Regions from separate parts of the Leclercia sp. W6 genome, predicted to be linked through region 4. Evidence: predicted binding sites of a transcription regulator. Region 4 holds the regulator's gene; each other region holds the start of a gene.
The links. The regulator PurR, encoded in region 4, represses purine synthesis genes. The targets are predictions, from matches to a motif close to CANGCAAACGTTTGCNTG.

Region 1: a site for PurR is predicted at 4,086-4,103, ahead of tusA (sulfurtransferase TusA). Genes of this name have one in related genera too.
Region 2: a site for PurR is predicted at 5,929-5,946, ahead of purT (formate-dependent phosphoribosylglycinamide formyltransferase). Genes of this name have one in related genera too.
Region 3: a site for PurR is predicted at 3,506-3,523, ahead of pyrC (dihydroorotase). Genes of this name have one in related genera too.

Annotation. Positions count from the first base shown of each region.
Region 1 is NZ_CP031104.1:3,970,095-3,977,642, forward strand. Features, by position in the region: gene acpT (4'-phosphopantetheinyl transferase AcpT) at 1-82, opposite strand, end outside; partial or broken gene DVA43_RS19370 (beta-ketoacyl-ACP synthase) at 85-267, opposite strand; gene DVA43_RS19375 (AI-2E family transporter) at 275-1,348, opposite strand; partial or broken gene DVA43_RS19380 (MFS transporter) at 1,457-2,696, shown strand; gene DVA43_RS19385 (DcrB family lipoprotein) at 2,701-3,258, opposite strand; gene DVA43_RS19390 (7-cyano-7-deazaguanine/7-aminomethyl-7-deazaguanine transporter) at 3,331-3,996, opposite strand; gene tusA (sulfurtransferase TusA) at 4,164-4,406, shown strand; gene DVA43_RS19400 (TRAP transporter substrate-binding protein) at 4,641-5,612, shown strand; gene DVA43_RS19405 (TRAP transporter small permease) at 5,625-6,134, shown strand; gene DVA43_RS19410 (TRAP transporter large permease) at 6,145-7,431, shown strand; gene zntA (Zn(II)/Cd(II)/Pb(II) translocating P-type ATPase ZntA) at 7,513-7,548, opposite strand, start outside.
Region 2 is NZ_CP031104.1:750,541-758,088, forward strand. Features, by position in the region: gene DVA43_RS03705 (MurR/RpiR family transcriptional regulator) at 1-87, opposite strand, end outside; gene zwf (glucose-6-phosphate dehydrogenase) at 411-1,886, shown strand; gene edd (phosphogluconate dehydratase) at 2,121-3,932, shown strand; gene DVA43_RS03720 (bifunctional 4-hydroxy-2-oxoglutarate aldolase/2-dehydro-3-deoxy-phosphogluconate aldolase) at 3,971-4,612, shown strand; gene purT (formate-dependent phosphoribosylglycinamide formyltransferase) at 4,717-5,895, opposite strand; gene yebF (protein YebF) at 6,044-6,391, shown strand; gene DVA43_RS03735 (tellurite resistance TerB family protein) at 6,479-7,129, shown strand; gene ptrB (oligopeptidase B) at 7,220-7,548, shown strand, end outside.
Region 3 is NZ_CP031104.1:1,870,297-1,877,844, forward strand. Features, by position in the region: gene DVA43_RS09220 (YceH family protein) at 1-621, opposite strand, end outside; gene rimJ (ribosomal protein S5-alanine N-acetyltransferase) at 631-1,215, opposite strand; gene mdtH (multidrug efflux MFS transporter MdtH) at 1,574-2,782, shown strand; gene DVA43_RS09235 (lipoprotein) at 2,902-3,462, shown strand; gene pyrC (dihydroorotase) at 3,572-4,618, shown strand; gene dinI (DNA damage-inducible protein I) at 4,693-4,938, shown strand; gene bssS (biofilm formation regulator BssS) at 5,212-5,466, shown strand; gene solA (N-methyl-L-tryptophan oxidase) at 5,583-6,701, shown strand; gene DVA43_RS09265 (YceO family protein) at 6,758-6,871, shown strand; gene DVA43_RS09270 (cytochrome b) at 7,133-7,548, shown strand, end outside.
Region 4 is NZ_CP031104.1:1,598,343-1,605,890, forward strand. Features, by position in the region: gene rnt (ribonuclease T) at 1-11, shown strand, start outside; gene grxD (monothiol glutaredoxin 4) at 56-403, opposite strand; gene DVA43_RS07800 (C40 family peptidase) at 740-1,582, shown strand; gene sodB (superoxide dismutase [Fe]) at 1,705-2,286, shown strand; gene DVA43_RS07810 (MFS transporter) at 2,325-3,491, opposite strand; gene DVA43_RS07815 (YnhF family membrane protein) at 3,656-3,745, opposite strand; gene purR (HTH-type transcriptional repressor PurR) at 4,042-5,067, shown strand; gene punR (DNA-binding transcriptional activator PunR) at 5,073-5,996, opposite strand; gene punC (purine nucleoside transporter PunC) at 6,112-7,308, shown strand.

The DNA of each region.
Region 1 (7,548 bases), 2.4 Mb from region 4:
CCTGCGGCGCCTGCTCAGAAAGCGCTGACGCCAGAGGGTCAGCGCTGAGGGTAGAAATTTTTCCCAGTAAGAACTGGTACATAGTCACGCCCAGCGTTTAATGATTATGGAAGTATTAATGCCGCCGAACGCGAAGGTGTTGCTTTGAAGATATTCGCAGTCAATGTGACGGGCTTCACCCATAATATAATCTAACGCGCCGCATTGCTCATCCGGTTGTCTTAAATTGATGGGCGGCGCGAACCAGCCCTCACGCCGCCAGCGCATACATCTCTTATCCCGGCAGCCTGCTTTTTGGTCTGCCTGGGCCAAGCAGGATCGCCAGTTTGCTGCCTCCCCGGGTGGTCTCCATCCAGATCTTACAGACGCTGGTGAGCGGCACGGAAAGTAACATCCCCACCGGGCCGAGCAACCAGCCCCAGATCAATAACGACAGGAATACCACCAGAGTGGACATCCCCAGCCGGTGGCCCATCATTCGCGGCTCCACGATATTGCCCAGCACCATGTGGACGATAAGGAACAGCGCCCCCACCATCATGCATTCGTAAAAACCGTTGAACAGGAAGGCCTGGATCATCGGCGGTACGGCGGAGATCACCGCGCCGATATTAGGCACATAGTTCAGCAGGAAGGCCAGCACGCCCCACATCAGGGCAAATTGCACCCCCAGCAGCGTCAGCCCCAGCCAGACGATGGCCCCGGTCCACAAACTCAGCAGCGTTTTCAGCGCCAGATAGTGCGACACACCTTTTAGCGCACGGTGTAAACCGGCGATGTGGATCTGCGGATTATTGAGGGCAAAACGCATCTTGTACGGCACGTGGCGCACTTCAAACAGCATAAAGACCACGGTCATCACCAGCAGCAGGACGCTGGCCATCGCCCCGGAAAGCTGGGTCATCAGCGCGGTGGCAAAGGTCATTACCTTCTCTGAATCCATCCGTCTCAGCATGCGCTCCGGGGAGAAGTGCAGGTTGAGGAACGGGAACATCTGCTGCAGACCGACAATTTTGCGCGTCAGCTCTTTGTTGTATTTCGGCAGCATAGCGGCAAATTCATTGAGCGAGGCCGCCAGCACCCCAAACAGCGCCGTCAGCCCAATCAGCATCACCACCACCACAATGGTGATGGCAACAGGGCGGCTCACCCCCCGGCGCAAAAACCAGGTGACGAGTGGGTTAAGGACGATGGCGAAAAAGAGCGCCAGCAATAGCTGAACGAGAATATCTGCTGCGGCATGAATGCCTGCCAGGATCACCACCAGACAGGCCAGCTTCATTAAAATATGGAGACCCGCTTTATCAGCGGGTGGAAGACCCGTTTTATCGGGCGGCGTGATTATCATGATTATTCCTCTTATATGATGCTCCTAAGTGTAGTGCGCCCGCAGCGCTTCGGCTGACGCCGTTAATCTTAAAGTCGCTGCTGCATTTCTCTCCCTGGCGTGGTAATAGTGAAACACTGTTGTAAAAATTCTGGTGAACCTGATGCCCGAACCTGCCGCCGAACCGGCACTGAGTGGATTGCGCCTCAACCTGCGTATTGTTTCCGTCGTGATTTTCAACTTTGCCAGCTATCTGACCATCGGTCTGCCGTTGGCCGTCCTGCCGGGCTATGTCCATGACATCATGGGCTTTAGCGCCTTCTGGGCGGGCCTGGTCATCAGCCTGCAATACTTCGCCACCCTGTTAAGCCGCCCCTATGCCGGGCGCTATGCCGATCTGTTCGGGCCAAAAAGCATTGTGGTGCTGGGGCTGTGCGGCTGCTTCCTGAGCGGGGTGAGCTATTTCCTGGCCGGGCTGACCAGCGCCTGGCCGGTGATCAGCCTTGCGCTGCTCTGTTTTGGCCGGGTGATCTTAGGCATCGGACAAAGTCTCGCCGGAACGGGCTCAACGTTGTGGGGCGTGGGGGTAGTGGGAGCTTCGCACATCGGGCGGGTGATCTCCTGGAACGGCATCGTCATCTATGGCGCAATGGCGATGGGCGCGCCCCTTGGCGTGCTCTGCTATCGCTACACCGGCCTGAGCGGGCTGGCGTTGACCATTATGGGGGTGGCGCTGCTGGCGATCCTCTTCGCCCTGCCACGTCCGAAAGTGAAGGCCAGCAAAGGCAAGCCGATGCCGTTTCGCACGGTGCTGGGGCGCGTCTGGCCCTACGGCATGGCGCTGGCGCTCGGTTCGGCGGGTTTTGGGGTTATCGCCACCTTCATTACCCTGTTTTACGCCGATAAAGGCTGGGACGGCGCGGCCTTCGCGCTGACGCTCTTTAGCTGCGCCTTCGTCGGCACCCGCCTGCTGTTCCCGAACGGCATTAACCGACTGGGCGGACTAAACGTGGCGATGATCTGCTTTAGCGTTGAGATTGTTGGCCTGCTGCTGACCGGTATCGCTGAGGCGCCCTGGATGGCGCGGATCGGGGTTTTCCTCGCGGGAGCGGGCTTCTCGCTGGTCTTCCCGGCGTTGGGGGTGGTGGCGGTCAAAGCGGTGCCGCAGCAGAATCAGGGGGCGGCGCTGGCGACCTACACGGTGTTTATGGATATGTCGCTGGGGGTGACCGGGCCGCTGGCCGGGCTGGTAATGGCGTGGGCCGGGGTGCCGGTTATCTATCTGGCGGCGGCGGGGCTGGTGGCGATAGCGTTACTGCTGACGTGGCGGCTAAAAAAATGGCCTCCGGAGGAGGCCATTTCATCGTGATGATTTACTGAATCACGAGGGTGTTGATGATGTTCTCAGCGGCAGTTTGCGCTTTCTGCTGATCGTCAGCAGGCAGCGTGATCTGCAGGGTCAGCAGCTTGTTGTCCACTTTGCCCAGCACCACGGAGGAGTAAGCGGTCTGGCCTTTGGCAGAGATAATGCTGTCCAGCTGTTGCAGGTTGTGGCCTTTCAGATCGATGGCTTTGTTGGTGACCACCTGCAGCTGCGGGTCGCGGCTGCGCTGTTGGTCTTCCAGACGTTTCGCCAGCACGCCCAGGTCTTCATTGGTGTCGTCGCCGACGATCACAATCACCGCTTTCTGCCCGGTGGCATCGGAATAGACGTGCATATTGTTCGCCTGCGTGCCCAGCTTGCCGCTCTGATCGGTCATATCCGCTGGCAGTGAGAAACTGAGTTTGCCATCCATCAGGCTGACCGGCTGACCCGTGGCGTTGCTTTCCGCAGACGCAGCCTGAGCTGGCGTTTTCGTGTCGCTGTTATCACAAGCGGCCAGCCCCATCACCAGCAGGCCAATCCCGACATATTTAACCAGATTGCGCATTACATTCTTCCTTTCGATAAACGGCCATAACGGCGCATCAATCCATCTTATCACAACTGTTCAGGGGAACCTTTAACCTGCCCGTAATGCTGAAATTTCAGATTTATCCTCGAATCTTTTCAGCAACATATTTAGCAGTACGCCGTACATCGGCAGGAAGAAGACCAGGCTGATAAGTACCTTGAAGGCGTAATCCACGAGGGCAATTTCCATCCAGTGTTCAGCCATAAACGCATCCGGGCTGCGCCAGAAGGCGATAAAGAAAAAGGCCAGCGTATCGCTGACGTTGCCAAACAGCGTGGAGGCGGTCGGCGCCATCCACCAGAGATGGTTCTGGCGCAGGCGGTTAAAGACATGCACGTCGAGGATCTGCCCCAGCGCATAGGCCATAAAGCTGGCGGCGGCGATACGGGCGACAAACAGGTTAAAGTGCGTCAGCGCCTCAAAGCCCTGCCAGCTTCCCATATAGAACAGCGAGGAGATTCCGTATGACACAAACAGCGCCGGAAGCATGACGGCAAAAATAATGCGTCGGGCGAGCGGGGCGCCAAAGATACGGACGGTAAGATCGGTCGCAAGGAAGATAAACGGGAAACTGAACGCGCCCCAGGTGGTATGAAAACCAAAAATGGAGATCGGCAGCTGTACCAGGTAGTTACTGGAGGTGATCACCAGCAGATGGAAAAGCGAAAGCCAGAACAACGCTTTTACGCGCTGCGATTGAGAGAACTGCGTCATATTGTGACCTTTTTAGAAGTTGGGGTGAGGGAACCCAATAAACCGGCCGCATCATACTGCTTTCACTGCGCTTTGCAACGGCTAATTTTTACGCAATCGTTAACCTGGTTTGCTTTGCCCGGCCTGGGGCGTAAACTACTGCCGTTTTTTATCTGAACGAGACGACGATGACCGATCTGTTTTCCAGCCCAGACCATACTCTTGACGCCCAGGGCCTGCGCTGCCCGGAACCCGTTATGATGGTGCGCAAAACCGTGCGCACGATGCAAACCGGCGAGACGCTGCTAATTATTGCTGACGATCCGGCTACCACCCGTGATATCCCCGGCTTTTGCACCTTTATGGAACACGAACTGCTGGCACAGGATACCGCCTCGCTGCCGTATCGTTATCTGATCCGCAAAGGCTGATAAACCCTTTGAATCTGTAGGCCGGGTAGGGCGACGCCACCACCCGGCATGCCCCCCTGCTCGGGCCTGAAAGGCCATTTCGTTTGAACTCCATCACCAATTTGAACCATTGTTTCAAATTTTAGCGCTTTTTTGTGAGGCGCTTCACCCTCGTTTTCCAGGCCTTAGGCTAGTTTTGAAGCTGAAAACTAAAACGCCGTTCCAACGCTTACCTCATACCCTGGAGTTGACTCAATGAAAACGACCATCAAGCCGTTGCTGGCCGCTCTGTGTCTGTCTGCTTTTGCTGCCTCTGTCTCTGCTCAAACCATTAAAGCTGCTGATGTGCATCCTGAAGGCTACCCGAACGTGGTGGCGGTGGAGCATATGGGTGAAAAACTTAAACAACAAACCGACGGCAAGCTGGAGATCAAAGTCTTCCCGGGCGGCGTACTGGGTGATGAAAAGCAGATGATTGAGCAGGCGCAGATGGGCGCCATCGATATGATCCGCGTCTCCATGGCGCCGGTTGCGGCCATCCTGCCGGATATCGAAGTCTTTACCCTGCCGTATGTCTTCCGCGATGAAGATCACATGCACAAAGTGATCGACGGCGACATCGGTAAGCAGATCGGCGAAAAACTGACGGCGAACCCGAAATCGAAGCTGGTCTTCCTCGGCTGGATGGACTCCGGCACCCGTAACCTGATCACCAAAGATCCGATTGTTAAACCGGAAGATTTAAAAGGTAAGAAAATCCGCGTCCAGGGTAGCCCGGTGGCGCTGGCGACGTTGAAAGATATGGGCGCCAACTCGGTGGCGATGGGGGTAAGCGAGGTCTACAGCGGCATGCAGACCGGCGTTATCGACGGCGCAGAGAATAACCCACCGACCTATATCGCCCACAACTACATGCCGGTGGCCAAAAACTACACCCTGAGCGGCCACTTTATCACCCCAGAAATGCTGCTCTACTCCAAAGTGAAGTGGGACAAGCTGAGCGCCGACGAGCAGGAAAAAATTAAGACCCTGGCCCGTGAAGCGCAGTTTGAACAGCGTAAGCTGTGGCAGGCCTACAACGACGAAGCGCTGGCGAAGATGAAGGCGGGCGGCGTGCAGTTCCACGACATCGATAAGGCGGTGTTCGTCAAAGCGACCGAGCCGGTGCGCGCCCAGTATGGTGAAAAACATCAGGATCTGATGAAAGCCATCGCTGACGTTAAGTAAGCCGGAGTATTTATGTCCGAACTCTATCTGAAATGGATGGACCGTCTCTACCTGCTGGCGATGGCCATTGCCGGGCTGTCGCTGCTGGTGATGACCATCGTTATCCCGATTGGCATCTTTTCGCGCTACGTACTCAACCGCGGTGAGTCGTGGCCGGAGCCGATTGCCATTATCTGCATGGTGACGTTCACCTTTATCGGCGCGGCGGTGAGCTACCGCGCCGGCTCACATATTGCGGTGAACATGCTCACAGACAGATTGCCAGACTCACTGAAAACGGTCTGCGCACGGGTGGTGGATCTGCTGATGCTGGTCATCTCCGGCATCATGTTCTGGTACAGCTACCTGCTGTGCATTGAGCTCTGGGACCAGCCGGTCGCAGAGTTTCCGATCCTGACCTCCGGCGAAAGCTATCTGCCGCTGCCGGTCGGGTCGGCGATTTTGATCCTGTTTGTGCTTGAGCGCCTGCTGTTTGGCTCTCAGGAAAGTCGCCCGGTCGTGCTGATCGGCAACCACAGTTAAGGGGTGAACAATGGATGCCTTTGTTTTGTTATTCACCCTCGCCATTCTGCTGGCGCTGGGGATGCCGGTGGCCTTTGCCGTCGGCTTAAGCGCCGTGGCTGGCGCGCTGTGGATTGACCTGCCGCTTGAAGCATTAATGATCCAAATCACCAGCGGGGTGAACAAATTTACCCTGCTGGCGATCCCGTTCTTTATCCTCGCGGGGGCGATCATGGCGGAAGGGGGCATTGCCCGGCGGCTGGTTAACTTCGCCTATATCTTTGTCGGCTTTATTCGCGGCGGGCTGTCGCTGGTGAATATCGTCGCCTCCACCTTCTTCGGCGCCATTTCCGGCTCCTCGGTGGCGGATACCGCCTCCATCGGGACCGTAATGATCCCGGAAATGGAGAAGAAGGGCTATCCACGCGAATATGCGGCGGCGGTCACCGCCAGCGGCTCTGTGCAGGCGATTCTGATCCCACCCAGCCATAACTCGGTGATCTACTCCCTGGCGGCAGGCGGCACGGTCTCTATCGCCACGCTGTTTATCGCGGGCGTACTGCGGGGTCTGCTGCTGGGCATGGGGCTGATGGCGCTCTGTTTATGCTTCGCGCGCAAGCGCGGCTACCCGAAAGGGGAGCGCATTCCGTTCAAGCAGGCGTTAAAAACCATGCTGGATGCGCTGTGGGGCCTGATGACGGTGGTGATTATTCTCGGCGGGATCCTGTCGGGTATCTTTACCGCAACGGAGTCTGCGGCGGTCGCCTGCCTGTGGGCCTTCTTCGTCACCATGTTTATCTATCGCGACTACAAGTGGAACGAGCTGCCGAAGCTGATGTGCCGCACGGTCAAAACGGTTACCATCGTGATGATCCTGATTGGCTTTGCCGCGGCCTTTGGTGCGGTGATGACCTACATGCAGCTGCCGATGCGCATCACCGAGTTCTTCACCTCGCTCTCGGATAACAAGTACGTCATTCTGATGTACCTCAACATCATGCTGCTGCTGATTGGCACCCTGATGGACATGGCGCCGATCATCCTGATCCTGACGCCGGTTCTGCTGCCGGTGACTAACGCCCTGGGCATCGATCCGGTGCACTTCGGCATGATCATGATGGTTAACCTCGGGATCGGCCTGATTACCCCGCCGGTAGGATCGGTGCTGTTTGTCGCCAGCGCGGTGAGCAAGCAGAAGATCGAAGCCGTAGTGAAGGAGATGCTGCCGTTCTACGCCATGCTGCTGCTGGTGCTCGGAATGGTGACCTACATTCCGGCGATTTCGCTGTGGTTGCCGCACATGTTGGGTATGCAATAGCTGTTGTGCCGGGCGGCGCTGCGCTTGCCCGGCCAGGAAAATCGCAGGCCCGGTAAGGCGCAGCCGCCACCGGGCTTTTTTTTACCGACGACGCAATAACCGCAGCGCGTTGGCCGT
Region 2 (7,548 bases), 850 kb from region 4:
GGATTTGCTAAGGTGTTCCAGTTGAAACTGGATTTTTTCCAGCATGTTCATTATTAACACAGCGCTCATCGGTGGAAGCGATTTCATAAATGGGTGAAATCGCGATTCGAATTAGCAAGAATATACGCCTGTGATAGTCCGAAAAGGACAAACCATGGAAAAAATGTTGTTGTTTTTTTTCATTACTTGATCGCTGTCGGATTTTAGCAACGGCCTGACTGAGCAAAGTTTCACCAGTTTCATCGCCATTACCTTCGCTGCTGCGCGCTCCGGGCGAAATATCGCCGTATCGCACGGGAGGATAAGCGCAAATGGTTTCGGGAATGACGTAAAAGCAGTAGAGTGCATTGTAATAAAATTACAACGATATTCTGGCAAAAGCACCAGGATATCCAACTGAGGAGAATGACATGGCGGTAACGCAAACAGCCCAGGCATGTGACCTGGTCATTTTCGGCGCGAAAGGCGATCTTGCACGCCGTAAATTGCTGCCTTCCCTGTATCAACTGGAAAAAGCGGGTCAAATCCACCCGGAGACCCGCATCCTGGGCGTGGGCCGTGCGGACTGGGATAAAGACGCGTATACCAAAGTCGTGCGCGAAGCCCTGGAAACTTTCATGAAAGAGAAAATCGATGAAAGTTTGTGGGACAAGCTGAGCGGACGTCTCGATTTCTGCAACCTCGACGTTAACGACACGTCGGCATTTGCCAATCTGAGCGCAATGCTCGATCAAAAAAATCGTGTCACCATTAACTACTTTGCCATGCCGCCAAGCACCTTCGGCGCCATCTGCAAAGGACTGGGTGAAGCGAACCTCAACGCCAAACCTGCGCGCGTGGTGATGGAAAAACCGCTGGGCACCTCCCTTGCTACCTCCCGCGAAATCAACGACCAGGTCGGTGAATATTTCGAAGAGTGCCAGGTTTACCGTATCGACCACTATCTGGGTAAAGAGACGGTGCTGAACCTGCTGGCGCTGCGCTTTGCGAACTCCCTGTTTGTGAATAACTGGGACAACCGCACCATCGATCACGTTGAGATCACCGTGGCAGAAGAGGTCGGGATTGAAGGGCGCTGGGGTTACTTCGACCAGGCCGGGCAGATGCGCGACATGATCCAGAACCACCTCCTGCAGGTGCTCTGTATGATCGCCATGTCTCCGCCGTCGGATCTCACCGCGGACAGCATCCGCGACGCGAAAGTGAAAGTATTGAAGTCACTGCGCCGTATCGACCGCTCCAACGTGCGTGAGAAGACGGTACGCGGCCAGTACACCGCCGGATTTGCGCAGGGCAAAAAAGTGCCAGGCTACCTGGAAGAAGAGGGCGCGAACAAATCCAGCAACACCGAGACGTTTGTGGCGATCCGCGTGGATATTGATGACTGGCGCTGGGCGGGGGTTCCGTTCTACCTGCGTACCGGTAAACGTCTGCCCGCTAAATGCTCTGAAGTGGTTGTCTATTTCAAAAATCCGGAGCTGAACCTGTTCAAAGAGTCCTGGCAGGAGCTGCCGCAGAACAAACTGACCATCCGTCTGCAGCCGGACGAGGGCGTGGACATTCAGGTGCTGAACAAAGTGCCGGGCCTGGACCACAAACACAACCTGCAGACCACCAAGCTGGATCTGAGCTACTCCGAAACCTTCAACCAGACCCATCTGGCGGATGCGTACGAACGTCTGCTGCTGGAAACCATGCGCGGTATCCAGGCGCTGTTCGTCCGTCGTGACGAAGTGGAAGAGGCGTGGAAGTGGGTCGACTCCATCACCGAAGCGTGGGCAGCGGATCAGGATGCACCGAAACCTTATCAGGCGGGCACCTGGGGACCGGTTGCCTCGGTGGCGATGATCACCCGTGATGGCCGTTCCTGGAACGAGTTTGAGTAAGGCTGACCGCTAATCCCTACGGGGTATTTTACCGGTAACATGATCTGGCTCAGGCCAGCGTGCAATATTTAATCATTTAAGCCCCGGGTGGATTTCCACCCGGGGCTTTTTTTATTACACTGCCAGCAGCGATTTTGCCCCAGAGCTCCGGCAATCAAGCGTTTCAGCGATGTTATCGCCTGCTAAACACTTTGTTAATTCCAGAGCGCGGACAGATAAATGACAGGAGCTTCTATGAATTCGACTTTGTTACGGGTAACACAGCGCATTATTGAGCGTTCGAAACAGACCCGTTCTGCCTACCTCGCGCGCATCCAGCAGGCGAAGTCCGATACGGTCCATCGATCGCAGCTGGCCTGCGGCAACCTGGCGCACGGTTTTGCCGCCTGTAAGCCAGAAGATAAAGCCTCGCTGAAAAGTATGCTGCGTAACAATATCGCGATCATCACCTCCTATAACGATATGCTCTCGGCGCACCAGCCCTATGAGACCTACCCGGATATCATCCGCAAGGCGCTGCACCAGGCCAATGCGGTAGGCCAGGTGGCGGGCGGGGTGCCCGCCATGTGCGATGGCGTGACCCAGGGGCAGGATGGCATGGAGCTGTCGCTGCTGAGCCGCGAAGTGATCGCCATGTCCACGGCGGTCGGTCTGTCGCATAACATGTTTGACGGCGCGCTCTACCTCGGCGTGTGCGACAAGATTGTTCCGGGCCTGACCATGGCGGCGCTGTCGTTTGGTCATCTGCCTGCGCTGTTTGTGCCGTCAGGCCCAATGGCCAGTGGCCTTGCTAATAAAGAGAAGGTGCGTATTCGTCAGCTTTACGCCGAAGGCAAAGTTGACCGCATGGCGCTGCTGGAATCCGAGGCTGCCTCTTACCATGCACCGGGCACCTGTACCTTCTACGGCACCGCCAACACTAACCAGATGGTGGTGGAGTTTATGGGGATGCAGCTGCCGGGCTCGTCCTTCGTCCATCCGGATGCCCCGCTGCGTGAAGCGCTGACCGCTGCCGCTGCCCGTCAGGTGACCCGCCTGACCGGTAACGGCAACGAGTGGATGCCGCTCGGTAAAATGGTAGATGAAAAAGTGGTAGTGAACGGTATCGTGGCCCTGCTGGCGACGGGCGGTTCCACTAACCACACCATGCATATGGTGGCGATGGCGCGTGCCGCCGGGATCCAGATCAACTGGGATGATTTCTCCGATCTGTCTGAAGTGGTTCCGCTGTTGACCCGTCTTTACCCGAATGGTCCGGCTGATATCAACCACTTCCAGGCGGCGGGCGGTGTACCGGTGCTGATGCGCGAGCTGCTGAAGGGCGGCCTGCTGCATGAAGATGTCAACACTGTGGCCGGTTTCGGCCTGCAGCGTTACACCCTGGAGCCGTGGCTGAACGAGGGCGAACTGGACTGGCGTGAAGGGGCCCAGGCCTCGCTGGATGACAGTGTGATCGCCACCTTCGACAAGCCTTTCTCCCACCACGGCGGCACCAAGGTGCTGACCGGCAACCTGGGCCGTGCGGTGATGAAAACCTCCGCGGTGCCGGTGGAAAACCAGATCATTGAAGCCCCGGCAGTGGTTTTCGAAAGCCAGCATGATGTTCTGCCGGCATTTGAAGCCGGTCTGCTGGACAAAGATTGCGTCGTTGTTGTCCGTCATCAGGGACCAAAAGCGAACGGAATGCCAGAATTACATAAACTAATGCCGCCACTTGGTGTATTATTGGACCGCCGTTTCAAAATTGCATTAGTTACCGATGGACGCCTCTCCGGTGCATCGGGTAAAGTGCCTTCCGCCATCCACGTCACCCCGGAAGCCTACGACGGTGGACTGCTGGCGAAAGTGTACGATGGCGACATCATCCGCGTTAATGGTCAGACAGGCGAGTTGACCTTACTGGTGGATGAGGCGGTCCTGGCCGCACGTAAGCCGCATATTCCTGACCTGAGCGCATCGCGCGTGGGAACGGGACGCGAAATGTTCAGCGCGTTACGCGAGAACCTCTCGGGTGCAGAACAGGGCGCGACCTGTATTACGTTTTAAGACGACAAGAATTATCGATCTGGCGAGAGAAAACTCTGATGAAAAACTGGAATACAAGTGCAGAAGCAATCCTGAAAACTGGCCCGGTAGTGCCGGTTATCGTGATTAATAAGCTGGAACACGCGGTCCCGATGGCGAAAGCGCTGGTTGCGGGCGGTGTACGCGTACTGGAAGTCACGCTGCGTACTGCCTGTGCAATGGATGCTATTCGCGCCATCGCCAAAGAAGTGCCGGAAGCGATCATCGGTGCGGGTACCGTACTGAACCCGCAGCAGCTGGCTGAAGTTACCGAAGCCGGTGCGCAGTTCGCCATCAGCCCGGGCCTGACCGAGCCTCTGCTGAAAGCCGCAACCGAAGGCTCCATTCCTCTGATCCCGGGCATCAGCACCGTGTCTGAACTGATGCTGGGTATGGACTACGGTCTGAAAGAGTTCAAATTCTTTCCGGCGGAAGCGAACGGCGGCACCAAAGCGCTGCAGGCTATCGCAGGTCCGTTTGCTAACGTCCGTTTCTGCCCAACTGGCGGTATCTCTCCGGCGAACTACCGTGACTACCTGGCGCTGAAAAGCGTGCTGTGCATCGGTGGCTCCTGGCTGGTGCCGGCGGATGCCATGGAAGCGGGCGACTGGGATCGCATCACTAAGCTGGCGCGCGAAGCGGTAGAAGGCGCGCAGCAGTAAGATCCTGGTATTGTGCGCGTTTTTTGCCTGGTGGCGGCTTCGCCTTACCCGGCCTACGATAAACGTCAAATGCCATACAAAAACGGGCCAATCGGCCCGTTTTTTTATCCTGCTACCTGCACGCTGGCGGCCGCGTTTTTCGCCCGCTCAACGGCCTCTTCCACGCTGTCGCCTGTCGCCAGCGCCACACCTAAGCGACGCGAGCCGTCAATTTCCGGCTTACCAAACATACGCAGCTGCAGGCCAGCGCCCACCGCGGCATCGACATTATCGAAGGTGACGTTCTGGCTGGTCAGCTGCGGGAGGATCACCGCCGAGGCTGCCGGGCCGTACTGACGCACACCGCCAACCGGCAGGCCGAGGAAAGCGCGAACGTGCAGAGCAAACTCGGAGAGATCCTGCGAAATTAAGGTCACCATACCGGTGTCGTGCGGGCGAGGGGAGACCTCGCTGAAGATAACCTCGTCGCCACAAACGAAGAGCTCCACGCCAAACAGCCCATGGCCGCCCAGCGCCAGCACCACTTTACGGGAGATCTCTTCGGCGCGCGCCCGGGCCAGCGAGCTCATCTGCTGCGGCTGCCAGGATTCACGGTAGTCGCCATCTTCCTGGCGATGACCAATCGGCTCGCAGAAGTGGACCCCATCCACGGCGCTGACGGTCAGCAGGGTGATCTCAAAATCAAACTGCACGACGCCTTCGACGATTACGCGTCCGGCGCCTGCGCGGCCACCCTGCTGGGCGTAATCCCAGGCCTTGTCCAGCTGTTCGGCGCTGCGCACAAAGCTCTGTCCTTTACCGGAGGAGCTCATCACCGGTTTAATGATGCACGGGTAGCCAATTTCAGCCACGGCCTGCAAAAAATCATCTTTGCTGTCGGCGAAACGATAGCGTGAAGTGGGCAGGGAGAGCTCTTCCGCCGCCAGACGACGAATGCCTTCCCGGTTCATGGTCAACTTCGCGGCGCGGGCGCAGGGCACCACGCGCTGGCCTTCGGCTTCCAGCGCCAGCAGGGTATCGGTGGCGATGGCTTCAATTTCAGGCACCACGAAGTGCGGTTTTTCGGCGGCAATTACCGCGCGCAGGGCGTCACCGTCGAGCATATTAATGACGTGGGCACGGTGCGCAACGTGCATCGCTGGCGCATCGGCATAACGGTCGACGGCGATCACTTCGATACCTAAACGCTGGCACTCAATGGCCACCTCTTTACCCAGTTCACCTGAGCCCAGCAGCATCACACGCGTTGCTGCCGGACGCAGCGCAGTTCCTAAACGAGTCATAATGATTCCCCTGAAAAAGTTGCGCGCAGTATAAACGAAAACGTTTGCGTCTGTCTTGTGTTGCGAAAATCTGTCGGGCTGACGGAGGGTTATTTGCATCGCGGCGTTTTTCGACCATGCTTTTGTTGAACCAAAACAGGAGAGCATGATGAACAAAACAGGGGTAGCAATAGCACTGCTGGCCGCCAGCCTGACCGCCCAGGCCGCAGAGGAGAAAACCGTGAAATTTCCCACCTGCGAAGGGCAGAATGCCGAAGGTATTGCCGCCAGCGTGAAGCGGGATTATCTGCAAAACCGCATCGTGCGCTGGGCGGACGATCAAAAAACTCTGGGACAGGCCGATCCGGTAGCCTGGATCAACCCTAAGCAGGTGAAAGGCGAGAATGATCGCTGGACGGTACCGCTGACAGTACGAGGTAAAAACACCGATATCCATTATCAGGTGAAGATCGACTGTAAAGCGGGTAGCGCGCAGTATCAGTCGTCGAAGAGGTGAATTTTCGCTTCTTTTGTCGCCATAGACATTTCCTGACATCCCCTCGCTTACGCTGTGAAATTCATCCACCGTTAAGTGAGGGTAAACATGTCAAACTGGCTGAATCAATTACAGTCTCTGCTCGGGCAGAAAGGGTCTTCGTCATCCGGTGAAGGCCTGAGCAAACTGCTGACGCCGGGGGCGCTTGGCGGCCTGGCCGGATTACTGGTAGCGAATAAATCCTCGCGTAAATTACTGAGCAAATATGGCACCGGCGCGCTGCTTGCCGGGGGCGGCGCCGTTGCCGGTACTGTGCTGTGGAACAAGTACAAAGAGAGAATTCGCAGCGCGCATCAGGGCGAGCCGCAGTTTGGTCAGCAGGCGTCGCCGCTGGACGAGCGCAGCGAAAGGCTGATCCTGGCGCTGGTCTTTGCCGCAAAGAGTGATGGCCACATTGACGATAAAGAGCGGGCTGCCATCGAACAACAGTTGCGCGAAGCGGGTGTGGAAGAGCAGGGCAGGGCGCTGGTGGCACGTGCCATTGAGGAACCGCTCGATCCTGCGCGTCTGGCCAAGGGGATCCAGAATGAAGAGGAGGCCCTCGAACTGTACTTCCTGAGCTGTGCGGCAATCGACATCGATCACTTTATGGAGCGCAGCTATCTTAATGCGCTGGGCGATGCGCTGAAAATCCCGGCAGACGTACGGGAAGGGATCGAGCAGGATATTCGCCAGCAAAAACAAGCGCTCCCCGGCTAGTTTTTTACGCCTCGCCGAGCCGTTTCGCTTGCATCGTGCGCATGTTTTGCCAACCTTATAGGGTGTTAAACGTAGAAGAATCATAACGCCATGCCACCTAAAGCCCAACGCATACCGCACGCTCTCACCATGCACGGTGACACGCGTATCGACAACTATTACTGGTTGCGCGACGATACCCGCTCAAAGCCGGAGGTGCTGGACTACCTCCACGAGGAGAACGACTATGGCCGAAGGGTCATGGCGACGCAGCAGGCTCTGCAGGATCGTCTGCTCAGCGAAATGGTTGAGCGCGTCCCGCAGCGTGACGTCTCGGCCCCCTGGAGTCGAAATGGCTATCGTTACCGGCACGTTTATGAGCCCGGTAACGAATATGCCATCTACCAGCGCCAGTCGGTACTTTGCGCCGAGTGGGAAGA
Region 3 (7,548 bases), 270 kb from region 4:
GAGGCGCTGCTTCAGTTCTTCGACTTCGTTTTCCAGCGCTTCAACGCGGGCCAGTAAGGTTTCGTCCGTGGCGGGAGCCGCTGCCTCAACGACGGCGGCGACGGTTTCAACCTCTCCGCTGAAGAGATGCATATAGCGGCTTTCACGCTTGCCGGGTTCGCGCGCCAGACGCAGGACAAACGGGCCATCTTCTCTTGCCGCCAGGCCTTCGAGGGTCTGCTCCACCTCCTGCATATCGGCGAATTCATGCATGCGCGCCGCCCGGGTGCGCAGCTCGCCAGGGGTCTGCGCTCCGCGCAGCAGCAGGGTGGCGATCAGCGCCACTTCGGCGGAGTTTAGCTTCAGGGCGCCAAACTCGGAGTTGCAAAAACGCTGCTCATATTTGGTGACGCGATTGCCAAAACCACTGACGTTGCGCAGGTAGTGGCGTTTCACCAGTGCATCCAGCAGATCCTGTACCTCATGTTCGGCAAGGTTCATCACCGGTTCACGGTTGGTTTTTTGGTTACAGGCCAGGGTGACCGCATTTACCGAGAGCGGATACTGCTCCGGCGTCGTGACCTGCTTCTCCAGCAGGCAGCCAATGACGCGCGCTTCAGTGGCGCTTAACTGATATTTCATCTCTGTTCCTTAGCGCCCCGCGCTCCACTCTTTGGTTGTCAGCGCCGTCAGGACATGATCGCGCCATTCGCCGTCAATCAGCAGGTAATCTTTGGCGTAGCCCTCCTTTTCAAATCCGAGGCGCGCCAGCAGACCGCCGCTGCGCTGATTGTGCGGCATATAGTTGGCCATAATGCGGTGCATATGCTGGGTCCGCTGCATATAGCGGATTGCCGAGGTCAGCGCCTCAAACATCAGCCCCTGCCCCTGCCATTTTTGCCCGATGGAGTACCCCAGATAGCAGGCATGAAACGAGCCCCGCACTACGTTAGAGAAGTTGGCGATGCCGATGATCTCTTTTTCATCGGGATCCAGCAGAGCAAAGTAGAACGCCGAGCCCTGCTTGTGAAACTCGGCAATCATGCTCAGCCGGGCCTGCCAGCCGGAAGGATAGCAGTGGCTCTCATCCCGCACGGGTTCCCAGGGTTTTAAAAACTGACGATTCTCAGCGTAGTAGTCCGCCAGACGCCAGGCATCACGCTCATGCACGAGGCGAACCACCAGCCGGTCGGTCGTCAGACGCACTTTCGGCACATTACTGCGATAGCCAAACATGGATACAACTCCTTCATGTTACAACCTTGACCCGTTAGCTTTACTATACCTGCGCCGCTGCCGTCTGGGAAAACAGCGACATACCATTTTGAAGACTTTTCACATTTTTCGATGAACACCCTCAATCAAAGTGCCTTTTTGATAAAAAAATATTGTCGCCTGCGCAGTGGGAAAAAACCCGGCGAAACCGCAAAATATTAGCGCGCTTATCATCTTGATACCCTAAATAATTCGAGTTGCAGGAAGGCGGCGACGCAGCGAATCCCCTTGAGCTTACTCCGGTAAGTGACAGGGGTGAGCGAGGAGGCCAACGCACCGGCAACTTGAAGTATGACGGGTATATTTCCCTGGAGGGGAAATGTCCTATATCTCACAGGCCCGGAGCCTGGGTAAATATTTCCTGCTTGTTGATAACATGCTGGTTGTACTCGGCTTTTTTGTCGTTTTTCCGCTCATCTCCATTCGCTTTGTCGATCAGATGGGCTGGGCAGCGTTAATGGTCGGCATTGCGCTGGGGCTGCGCCAGTTTGTCCAGCAGGGGCTGGGGGTGTTTGGCGGTGCGATTGCCGACCGCTTTGGTGCCAAACCGATGATTGTCACCGGCATGCTGCTGCGGGCGGCGGGTTTTGCCACCATGGCGATTGCCCATGAGCCCTGGCTGCTATGGGTCTCCTGTATTGTCTCCGGGCTTGGCGGCACGCTGTTCGATCCGCCGCGCACGGCGCTTGTTGTGAAGCTGATCCGTCCCCGGCATCGCGGGCGTTTTTTCTCGCTGCTGATGATGCAGGACAGCGCGGGCGCGGTGGTGGGTGCGCTGCTGGGAAGCTGGCTGTTGCAGTACGATTTTCGGCTGGTCTGCGCCACGGGTGCAGTGCTGTTTATTCTGTGTGCGGCCTTTAACGCCTGGCTGCTGCCCGCCTGGAAGCTCTCTACCGTCAAAGCGCCGGTACGGGAGGGGCTCGATCGCGTCTGGCGCGACAAACGTTTTATCACCTATGTGCTGACCCTGGCGGGCTATTACATGCTCGGCGTACAGGTGATGCTGATGCTGCCGATCATGGTTAACGATATTGCCGGCTCGCCAGCGGCGGTGAAGTGGATGTACGCCATTGAGGCCTGCCTCTCCCTCACCCTCCTCTACCCTATTGCCCGCTGGAGCGAAAAACGCTTCCGCCTGGAGCATCGCCTGATGGCGGGCCTGCTGCTGATGTCTCTGAGCATGCTGCCCATTGGGATGGTGAGCTCCCTGCAACAGCTGTTTATACTGATTTGCACTTTCTATATCGGCTCCATCATCGCCGAACCCGCTCGCGAAACGCTGAGCGCCGAGCTGGCCGATCCGCGCGCGCGGGGCAGCTATATGGGCTTCAGCCGTCTCGGTCTGGCGATTGGTGGCGCGCTGGGCTATGCCGGGGGCGGCTGGTTATTCGATGCCGGGAAAGCCTTTAACCAGCCTGAACTGCCGTGGGTGATGCTGACGTTGATTGGGGTAACCACCTTCTTCGCGCTGGGCTGGCAGTTCAGCCACAAGCGCGCTGCACCCGGCGTGCTGGAGCCCGGAGCCTGACCGGGACTCAGGCACTATTCCTGTTCTTCGCCGTTATCAGTTTATTCTGCTGGTCTGAGGGACACTCCCCTGACATACTGGCGCGTCAGGATTGAAGCGCCAGTATGTCGAGGAAAACCATGAAAAAGATTGTTATTGCCACTGCGTTGATCATCAGCGGTCTGCTGGTTGGTTGTAATCAGCTCACCCAGTACACTGTCAGTGAACAGGAGATCAACCAGGCCCTGCAGAAGCGCAATAACTTTGCGAAAGATATCGGTGTGCCCGGCGTCGCCGATGCGCATATCGTCCTGAGCAATCTTGCCAGCCAGATTGGCCGCGAAGAGCCAAACAAAGTGATGCTCTCCGGCGATGCCAGTCTGGATATGAATTCGCTGTTCGGCAGCCAGAAAGCCAATATCAAGCTGAAGTTAAAAGCGTTGCCGGTCTTCAATAAGGATCAGGGCGCCATCTACCTGCAACAGATGGAGATCACCGACGCTGTGGTCTCGCCGGAGAAGATGAAACCGGTTCTGCAGACGCTGATGCCGTATCTGAACCAGTCCCTGCAAAACTACTTTAATCACCAGCCGGCTTATATCCTGAGCGAAGACAACAGCCAGGGCGAAGCGCTGGCGAAAAAGTATGCAAAAGGTATCGAAGTGAAGCCGGGTGAGATTGTCATTCCCTTCGTCGATTAACCTGTGAGGCGCTTCGGCGCCTTTTTTTACAGAAAAGAGTGCAAACGAAAACGTTTCCCCCTATTCTTTGTGTCCGGCAAAAATCATCTCACTCAGCCGGAGCCTATCCATGACTGCACAATCCCAGGTTTTGAAAATCCGCCGCCCAGACGACTGGCATATCCATCTTCGCGATGGCGATATGCTGAAAACCGTCGTGCCGTATACCAGTGAAATTTATGGCCGCGCGATTGTCATGCCAAACCTGGTGCCGCCGGTCACCACGGTCGATGCGGCGATCGCCTATCGCCAGCGCATTCTTGATGCCGTGCCTGCCGGCCACGACTTTACCCCGCTGATGACCTGTTATCTGACCGACACGCTCGATCCGAATGAGATTGAGCGCGGCTTTAGCGAAGGGGTCTTTACCGCCGCCAAACTCTATCCGGCCAACGCCACCACCAACTCCAGCCACGGTGTCACCAGCATTGACGCGATTATGCCGGTGCTGGAGCGTATGGAAAAACTGGGGATGCCGCTGCTGGTACACGGCGAAGTGACTCACGCCGACATCGACATTTTCGACCGTGAAGCCCGCTTCATCGAAACCGTGATGGAGCCGCTGCGCCAGCGCCTGCCGGGTCTGAAAGTGGTGTTTGAACATATCACCACCAAAGATGCCGCGGAGTACGTGCGTGATGGCAATGAGCTTCTGGCGGCCACCATCACCCCGCAGCACCTGATGTTCAACCGCAACCATATGCTGGTGGGCGGCGTGCGTCCGCACCTCTACTGCCTGCCGATCCTCAAACGCAATGTCCACCAGCAGGCGCTGCGCGAACTGGTTGCCAGCGGCTTTGCGCGCGCCTTCCTCGGCACCGACTCCGCCCCCCATGCCCGTCATCGGAAAGAGGCCAGCTGCGGCTGTGCAGGCTGCTTTAATGCCCCGACCGCCCTTGCCAGCTACGCGCAGGTGTTTGACGAGATGAATGCCCTGCAACATTTCGAGGCGTTCTGCTCCCTGAACGGGCCGCGTTTCTATGGTCTGCCAGTGAATGAGAGCTTTGTTGAGCTGGTGCGCGAAGAGAGCAGCGTCGCGGAGTCTATCCCCCTGACCGACGACACCCTGATCCCCTTCCTCGCAGGTGAAACCGTTCAGTGGACGGTGAAGCGTTAAAAATTATTTGCCCCCTGTTGTAAGTTCAACAATATAACTGTATAAATACACAGTATATAACACAGGGGGCAATTATGCGTATTGAAGTGACCATTGCCAGAACAACGCCTTTGCCTGCTGGTGCGCTGGACGCTCTGGCGGGTGAATTATCCCGCCGTATAAACAACTCCTTTCCCGAACGCGAAGGTGCCGTCACCGTGCGTTATGCGGGGTCAAACAATCTCTCGGTCATCGGTGGCGCAAAAGATGATAAAGAGCGCATCAGCGAAATTTTACAGGAAACCTGGGAGAGCGCTGACGACTGGTTTATTACCGATTAAGTTTCTCCTTCATTGTGTTTTTTTGCCGGGTCGCCCCGGCTTTTTTTCCTCTTTTCACGTCAAAAGCACGAATATTCTGACTGACTCTGTCAAAAATCATCGGCAAGGTGATGTTTTAATGTTCAAACAATCCTAAAACGCATAAATATTTTGGACTGCCTGTTTCTTTTTCCCTTCAGAAGCCTTATTTATTGATATACTGAAATTGCTTCAGAAAAACACGCATTGAACCTCACAGTCGTTATCTTTTTAACACGTATTCAGGGGGTTATGATGGAAAAGAATAATGAAGTCATCCAGACCCATCCGCTTGTAGGCTGGGATATCAGCACTGTAGATAGCTACGACGCACTGATGCTGCGTTTGCATTACCAGACCCCAAATCACCCTGACACCGAAGAAGCGGAAGTTGGGCAGACGTTGTGGTTAACCACAGATGTCGCACGCCAGTTTATTTCTATTCTAGAAGCCGGTATTGCAAAAATAGAATCCAGTGACTACCAGGAAAATGAGTACCGGCGACACTAGCGTCACGACACTTTTTCACCCAACAGGCACCTCACGGTGCCTCGTTTATTTCTCCCTTGTATAACCCTGCCTTCTTAATTACCCTGCTAATCAACGAAACGCGTAAAGAGAGCCTCATGAAATACGATCTTATTATTATTGGCAGCGGATCTGTCGGCGCGGCGGCAGGCTATTACGCAACGCGAGCCGGTCAGAACGTACTGATGATCGATGCCCATATGCCGCCCCACACCGAAGGGAGCCACCACGGCGATACCCGTCTGATGCGCCACGCTTATGGCGAAGGTGAACGCTATGTGCCGCTGGTGTTACGGGCGCAGGCGCTGTGGGATGAACTGGCGCAAATCAGCGGTGAGCCGGTCTTTGAACGTACGGGCGTGGTCAATCTTGGGCCGTCCGATTCGTCATTCCTGGCGAACGTTGAGCAGAGCGCCCGCCAGTTCAATCTCAATCTTGAGCGGCTGGACGCGGCGGCGGTAATGAAGCGCTGGCCTGAAATCCAGGTGCCCGAAGGTTATATCGGTCTGTTTGAGGCCGAATCCGGGGTACTGCGCAGCGAGCTGGCCATTAAAACCTGGATTGCGCTGGCAAAAGAGGCGGGTTGCGCCCAATTGTTTAACTGCCCGGTGAGCGCCATTACCCATCATGAGAACGGCGTCACCGTTGACACCCCGGAAGGCCCCTACAGCGCAAGCCGCCTGCTGGTGAGCGCCGGCACCTGGGTTTCACGTCTGGTGCCCGGCCTGCCGGTGCAGCCGGTACGCAAAGTTTTCTCCTGGTTCCAGGCTGACGGGCGCTACAGCCATCAGAATCACTTCCCTGCCTTTACCGGCGAGCTGCCTGACGGCGACCAGTTTTACGGCTTCCCGTCCGAGAAAGATGCCCTGAAGATCGGCAAACATAACGGCGGGCAGGTGATTAACTCGCCGGAAGAGCGTAAGCCGTTTGGCGCGTATCCTGGAGATGGCTCTGAAGCATTCAAATTCCTGCGCAATGTCCTGCCGGGTATCGGCGGCCTGTTACACGGAGCAGCCTGTACCTATGACAACACGCCGGACGAAGATTTCATCATTGATACTCTGCCGGGCCATGATAATACGCTGCTGATCACCGGCCTGAGCGGGCACGGATTCAAATTCGCCAGCGTGCTGGGTGAGATTGCCGCACAATTTTCTCAGCAGATCGCCCCGCCGTTTGATCTCACGCCTTTCTCCCTGTCTCGCTTTAGCCGATAATGGTGTCAGGCTTCGGGTTTCCGAAGCCTTTCTTTCATCCTTTTACCGGTATTTTCATGCGTCGTATCGTTAGCTATCTGGTCAATAATATTCGCGAGCACCTGATGCTCTATATTGTACTTTGGTCGCTATTGGCAATCCTCGATATCCTTTATATTGTATTTTTCTGATGAGATTCATTGACAAAAATTGACATTTCTTAAAATAACTATAATTTCGCAATAAATTATTTGAACATCATAAAAGCGTCTTAAGCCGCCAAAATTCAGCCAATCCCGAAAATCCTTTACAGCGTAATTGACTATAACTTCCATTTTTAATTCAAAATAACTGAACGAATAAAATTAATATTGAATATGTGTAAATATCATTTGCATTAATGTTTTCCCCACGCCATTTTTAGCGCTTGCGAATTAATAATGGTGCTCAAAATGCAGGTGCGAAATTCCCCCACACGCTATGGCGTTATTTCCATGAGTCTGCACTGGCTGATGGCAATTGCGGTTTACGGCATGTTTGGTCTTGGCCTCTGGATGGTGACCCTGAGCTATTACGATGGCTGGTATCACCAGGCACCAGAGCTGCATAAAAGCATCGGCTTTATGCTGATGCTGGCGCTGGTGGTTCGGCTGCTGTGGCGCCATGTCTCCCCTGTTCCGCCAGCGTTGAAAAGCCAGACTCGCTTTACGCGTATGAGCGCTGCCGTCGCGCATATCGCCCTCTACGCCTTGCTTTTCGCCATCCTGATCAGCGGCTATTTGATCTCCACCGCCGACGGAAAACCTATCAGTGTCTTCGGCCTGTTTGACGTGCCCGCCCTGCTGGCCGATGCCGGCCCACAGGCCGA
Region 4 (7,548 bases):
ACAACGCATAAAAAAAGCGACCGGAAGGTCGCTTTTTTATTTACCGTGCGCAAGATTACTCGGCGCCTGGCTCTTCAGATTTGTACTTCGCAGCCGTCTCTTTGATCAGCTGCTGCAGTTCGCCGCGCTGATACATCTCAATCAGGATGTCGCAACCGCCAACCAGTTCACCGTCAACCCACAGCTGCGGGAAGGTCGGCCAGTTAGCGTATTTTGGCAGCTCAGCGCGGATATCCGGGTTCTGCAGAATATCAACGTAAGCAAAACGTTCGCCACAGGCAGAGAGCGCCTGCACCGCCTGAGCGGAGAAACCACAGCTAGGCAGTTTCGGAGAACCTTTCATGTACAGCAGGATCGGGTTTTCAGCAATCTGCTGCTGAATTTTTTCAATAGTAGTGCTCATGTCTTGCTTCCTTTTACTTCTGTTACGGCAATAGTCTGACATTGTAGCGTTTCAGGCCGACTACGGAAAATAACATTTTCGTCACGTATATGATTTTACCGCGCGTGGCGTAAAGTTGCATTGTAAAACTACCTTATCCCGCTCTCCCCTGCGGCTTTGCTCAGCGAATGTACAAATCAACCGGTTGAAATTCCGATTTTTTGCACTTGCTAACGAAACGCAGTTTTAGATGCAAAAAGTTTATTAACGCAGAGGCTTTTTATAGATTAGAATCGACAAGTTTTGTAAATCAGACGCAGGATAATTTATATCCAGCTATTACCAGGGGAATGCCCAGTGGCGCGAATAAATAAATTCTCGATCACGCTCTGTGCTTTGCTGTTTTCATCTCTCACCTTCACGCCGGTGGCAAATGCCTCAGAGCAGGCGCGGCCTTCTGCCGCCCACAAAACGCATCTGGCGAAAGCCACCGAACCGAAGAAAAAAAGCAGCACCGGCAAAACCACGAAAAAAGAGAGCACCAGCAAAAAAAGCACCGCCAGTAAAAAAAGCACCGCCAGTAAAAAGAGCAGCAGCAAAAAAAGCAGCCTCGCTAAAACACAGCCAGCCACCTCCAGTAAGAAAAGCAAAAATTCCTCCCGCAGCGCGCCCCGTACAACTCAAACCGCTTCCCGCGTTGTGACAGAAAAATGTACATCCCGTAAAGGACGTAAAGCGCAGTGCGTGAAAACCAGCAAGACCACGACCCTTGCCGAAGCGCACAAAGTCCGGGTGCAAAAAGCGCAGAAAACGGCGTTAAATAAGCTGATGGGCCAGATTGGTAAACCGTATCGCTGGGGCGGCAGCTCACCGCGTACCGGTTTCGACTGCAGTGGTCTGGTCTATTACGCCTATAAAGATCTGGTGAAGTTCCGCATCCCGCGCACCGCCAACGAAATGTACCATCTGCGTGACGCCTCCCCGGTGGATCGCGGTGAGCTCGAAAGCGGCGATCTGGTGTTCTTCCGCACCCAGGGTCGCGGCACCGCCGATCACGTTGGTGTCTACGTTGGCAACGGCAAATTTATTCAGTCGCCGCGTACCGGCCAGGATATTCAGATCACCTCCCTGAGCGAAGACTACTGGCAGCGCCATTACGTTGGCGCTCGCCGCGTGATGAAGCCCAGCACGCTGCGTTAACCCCCTGCCCCGTAGGTAAGCCTGCGGGGTAAGTTCCTCTTTTGTAGGGTCTTTCAATTTGCTACTCTATCCTTACATTCAATATGGTTATTGGATGGTTCACTATAATAAGGAGAGAAGCAATGTCGTTTGAATTACCTGCATTACCATATGCAAAAGACGCCCTGGCCCCGCATATTTCTGCGGAAACCCTGGAGTATCACTACGGCAAACACCACCAGACCTATGTCACCAACCTGAATAACCTGATCGCCGGCACCCCATTTGAAGGGAAAACCCTGGAAGAGATCGTGCGTAGCTCTGAGGGCGGCATCTTCAATAACGCCGCCCAGGTGTGGAACCACACCTTCTACTGGCACTGCCTGGCGCCACAGGCCGGTGGCGAACCGACGGGTGATCTGGCTGACGCCATCACCGCCACCTTTGGCAGCTTTGCGGAATTTAAAGCGAAGTTTACCGACGCCGCGGTGAAAAACTTTGGCGCGGGCTGGACCTGGCTGGTGAAAGAGGCGGACGGGAAACTGGCCATCGTTTCCACGTCCAATGCGGGCACGCCGTTGACCAGCAACGCTACCCCGCTGTTAACGGTGGATGTATGGGAACACGCTTACTACATCGATTACCGTAATGCGCGCCCGAACTACCTTGAGCACTTTTGGGCGCTGGTAAACTGGGAATTTGTTGCGAAGAACTTCGCAGCATAACGAAAAAAGCAGAAGGCCGGGCCTTCTGCTTTTTGGTGTTATTCGGCGGCGCAAACCGGTTCAGGTTGTTTTCTGTCGGCCATTAGCACCAGCAGAAGCCCCAGCGCGGCAATGATGGCCCCCATCACCGGAACAAAGCTGTACCCCAGCCCGCCGGAGATCACCGCACCACCTGCCGCCGCACCCAGCGCATTCCCCAGGTTAAACGCCCCAATATTGACGGAAGAGGACAACCCTGGCGCATCGCTTGCCACGCGCATCACGCGCATTTGCAGCGGCGGTACCACCGCAAAGGTCGCCATCCCCCAAACCACCATCGCGAACGCCGCCCCCACTTCATTACGTGCCAGCCACGGGATCGCCAACATAATCGCGATCAGCAGCATTAAAAAGCCTTTCAGGGTACCGCTTACGGAGCGGTCCGCCAGCTTGCCGCCCAGGAAGTTGCCGAGCGAGAAACCGACGCCAATCAGCACCAGCATCGCGGTAACAAAAACAGGTGTCGCCTGGTTAATGTCATGCAGAACGGGCGCAATGTAGGTATAGAGGGTGAACATCGCTCCGGCGCCCAGCACCGTGGTCAGCAAGGCGGAAAGCACCTGCGGGCGCATCAGCACTGCCAGCTCCTTGCGCACCTCCGGCTTTTCGCCCGCGCCGCCCGCTGGGAGGGAGAAGAAGAGCGCGACCATCGAGACCACGCCCAGAAGCGCCGTCGCCAGGAAGGACATCCGCCAGCCGATAGCTTCGCCCATCCACGTTGCGGCAGGTACGCCGCCAATATTGGCGATGGTGAGCCCCATAAACATGGTTGCTACGGCGCTGGCCTGTTTATGCTTCGGCACCACGCTTGCGGCGACCACCGACCCGAGGCCAAAGAAGGCGCCGTGATTAAGGCTGGTCAAAATACGCGACAGCATCAGGGTGGTGTAATCCGGGGAGAGCGCCGACAGCACGTTGCCGACGGTAAAAATCGCCATCAGGAAGATCAGCGCATTACGACGGCCGCGATGGGAAAGCAGCAAGGTCATCAGCGGCGCTCCTACCATTACCCCGATAGCGTAAGCACTGATTAACATGCCCGCAGCAGGAATAGAGACATCCACACCCCGGGCGATAACCGGTAGCAGTCCCATTGGAGAAAACTCGGTGGTGCCGATGCCAAATGCGCCAATGGCCAGGGCCAGCAGCGGAAAATTGATTTTCATACTTCAACTCCGGATACCGTGTCGTCAGGCGACACAGAACAATGAAGGCGAAAGCATGACATCAATCACAAAAAATGAGAAGTTAACAATTTGGCAAAAGATTTTTGCAGGAAGCGTAACAATAGCAGAAGGGAGACGAGGGAGCATGAGCTCCCTCACAAATATCAGTGCAGCGCAGCCGTCAGACCGCTGGCAACGATCAGACCCAGAACAATAACGGTGGTAATCAGCGAAAACTTAAGATCGGTACTCATCAATTTTTCTCCTTTTAATCACCCTACGAAGAGTGAGCTTGCTCATTTTTGCACAGTTCAGGGTAAAAATCTTGCTGGATTTAGAATGATATCGATTTTTACTCTTCCCCTTTTGGTCAAGATCAGCCAAAATTCCACGCTAAATTTATTAGCGTACCGGCCATTGACCCCCTCCTGACGTCCTGTGTCGTTTTCCCGGCGTACCGCAATTCAAATTGCGCAATTAGGGCGAGTGAAGGCAAACGTTTACCTATTGGTTTTTCAGGAGCTTAAGATATGGTCTGGAGTGACATCTGATGGCAACAATTAAAGACGTAGCGAAACGCGCAAACGTTTCCACTACAACCGTATCACATGTTATTAACAAAACCCGCTTTGTGGCGGAAGAGACGCGTAACAACGTCTGGGCAGCGATCAAAGAGCTGCACTATTCTCCGAGCGCCGTCGCCCGTAGTCTGAAGGTGAACCACACCAAATCGATCGGCCTGCTGGCGACCAGCAGCGAAGCCCCCTACTTCGCAGAAATTATTGAAGCGGTAGAGAAAAACTGCTTCCAGAAAGGTTACACCCTGATCCTCGGCAACGCCTGGAACAGCCTGGAGAAGCAGCGGGCCTATCTGTCGATGATGGCGCAAAAGCGCGTCGACGGCCTGCTGGTGATGTGCTCGGAATATCCGGAGCCGCTGCTGAAGATGCTGGAAGAGTATCGCAACATTCCGATGGTGGTGATGGACTGGGGCGAAGCGAAAGCCGACTTCACCGACTCGGTCATTGATAACGCCTTTGAAGGTGGCTACATGGCCGGACGTTATCTGATCGAACGCGGTCATCGCGATATCGGCGTCATCCCGGGGGCGCTGGAGCGCAACACCGGCGCCGGTCGTCTGGCCGGTTTTATGAAAGCGATGGAAGAGGCCTTAATCACGGTGCCAGAAAACTGGATCGTCCAGGGCGACTTTGAGCCGGAGTCCGGCTATCGCGCCATGCAGCAGATCCTCTCCCAGACGCCGCGTCCAACCGCTATTTTCTGCGGCGGGGATGTGATGGCGATGGGTGCCCTGTGTGCCGCTGACGAGATGGGGCTGCGCGTGCCGCAGGACGTTTCGCTGATCGGGTATGATAACGTGCGCAACGCCCGTTTCTTCACCCCGGCGCTGACCACCATCCACCAGCCAAAAGATTCGCTGGGCGAGACCGCCTTCAACATGCTGCTCGACCGTATCGTCAACAAACGTGAAGAGTCGCAGTCTATTGAAGTGCATCCGCGTTTGATCGAACGCCGCTCTGTCGCCGATGGCCCGTTCCGCGACTACCGCCGTTGATCCGCTCAGGGAGCCAGTACCTCTGGCTCCCGCAGCCACTCCCTGTTCATCGTTTCACTGTCCCCCAGATAATCCAGCAGCCACGCCAGCGCCGGTGACATGTCGTTTTGTTGCCAGGTGAGGCAGCAGGCCGCATCCGGGAAGGGGTTTTCCAGCGACAGCGCCACCCATTTGCCACTGTCTATCCACGGCCGGGCAAAATGGACCGGCACCATCCCCACGCACAGCCCGGCAGACAGGCAGGTCGCAGAGGATTCCCAGTCCGGGGTGACGATCCGCCGCTGGTTATCCAGCAGCCAGGTGATCCGTTTCGGCAGCGAGCGGGAGGTATCTTCCCGCACCAGCGACGGCCAGTTGCGCAGAGTGTCATCGCTGAGCGGGCCGGGAAGCGCGGCCAGCGGATGGTGGCTGGCCACCACGCAGACCCAGCTTAGCATCCCCATATCGCGAAACGCGTAGCGTCCCCCCACCGGTATCGCCTGGGTCGCGCCGATCGCCATCTCCACCCTGCCGTCCGCCAGCGCATCCCAGACACCGTTAAAGACCTCCTGGGAGACGCGCAGCTCAACGTCAGCGAAGTGGCGATAAAAGTCGACAATCATCTGACGGGTGCGCTCGGGACGTACAATGTTATCCACCGCAATGGAGATATGCCCGCGCCAGCCGTTGGCGATCTGCTGACACTGTTCGCGGGTGATCTGCATTTTTTTGATAACAGAGCGCCCCTCCTTCAGAAACCACAGCCCGGCAGGCGTCAGCTCCACATCACGGTGACGCCGTTCAAACAGCGGCACCGCCAGCCACTCCTCAAGCTGACGCACCGTATAGCTGATGGCTGACGGGACGCGATGTAACTCCTGCGCTGCGCCGCTGAAGCTGCCGTTACGCGCAACGGCATCCACCACTTCAAGGGAATATTCTGACCACATTTTCTGCCTGCAAAAAATTTGAATGCAACCGCCAAATATTAGCGTTTCACAAGCGGGATTGCACTGCCTACACTCAGCGGCTACCTAAACCTGCATCCATAAGGACAATAAAACAATGCAACCCGGGAAAGGATTTTTAGTCTGGCTCGGCGGCCTGAGCGTGCTGGGCTTTCTCGCCACCGATATGTATCTGCCTGCGTTCGCCATCATGCAGGCGGATCTGCAAACCCCGGCTGCCGCCATCAGCGCCAGCCTGAGCCTCTTCCTGGCCGGTTTTGCCTTCGCGCAGCTGCTCTGGGGACCGATGTCTGATCGCTTCGGACGCAAGCCGGTGCTGCTGGCTGGCTTAGCCATCTTTGCATTCGGCTGCCTCGGCATGCTGTGGGTACGCGACGCCACCTGGCTGCTGGTGCTACGCTTCATCCAGGCGGTGGGCGTCTGCGCCGCGGCGGTGACATGGCAGGCGCTGGTGACCGATTACTACCCGGCATCGCGAACCAACCGCATTTTCGCCACCATCATGCCGCTGGTTGGCTTGTCGCCGGCGCTGGCACCGCTGCTCGGTAGCTGGATCCTCGCCCATTTCAGCTGGCAGGCCATTTTTGCGGTGCTGTTTGCCATTACCCTGGTGCTGATGATCCCGGCCTTTTTCCTGAAGCCAGTGACGGTAAAAGAGGCGCAGCCAACCTCCCGCGTGACCTTCTTTACCCTGCTTCGCTCCCGCATCTACCGCGGTAACGTGCTGATCTACGCTGCCTGTTCTGCCAGCTTCTTCGCCTGGCTGACCGGCTCGCCGTTTATCCTCAACGAGATGGGCTACAGCCCGGCGGTAATTGGCCTGAGCTATGTGCCGCAGACCATCGCCTTCCTGATTGGGGGTTATGGCTGCCGCGCCGCGCTGCAAAAATGGCAGGGTCACCAAATGCTGCCGTGGCTGCTGGGCCTGTTTGCCGTCAGCGTGATCGGCACCTGGGCGGTCGGGTTTATCCCGGGCGTCAGCCTGGCGGCGCTGCTGGCCCCCTTCTGCCTGATGGCAGTGGCGAACGGTGCCATCTACCCTATCGTCGTGGCGCAGGCGCTGCGTCCCTTCCCGCAGGCGACCGGCAGCGCGGCGGCGCTGCAGAACACCCTGCAACTGGGACTCTGCTTCCTCGCCAGCCTGCTGGTCTCCTGGCTGATTGCCACCCCGTTGCTCACCACCACCAGCGTAATGGTCGCAACCGTCGTGCTGGCTGCGCTTGGCTATCGGATGCAGTATCTCCCCGCGGGCCAGCAGGATGAGCGCCCGCAGGCCGAATCTTCCCACGCCTGACAGGAGAGTTAATTAGCGCGCTAACAATATCCTGTTGAATCACCATGATATCAGTCCTATACTGACTGAAGCGTTCTGATAAATACTACAAATATTAAGTGTTAACGGGAGCCGGAGTGCTCCCGTTTTACCATGGATGGCCTTTCGGCAAGGGTCCTCTCCCTTCCTCTGTTCTACGTCGGATATTAGCCTCACGGGTCACACCGTGAAATTTCTCACTCTCCATAAAGAGCGTCTACG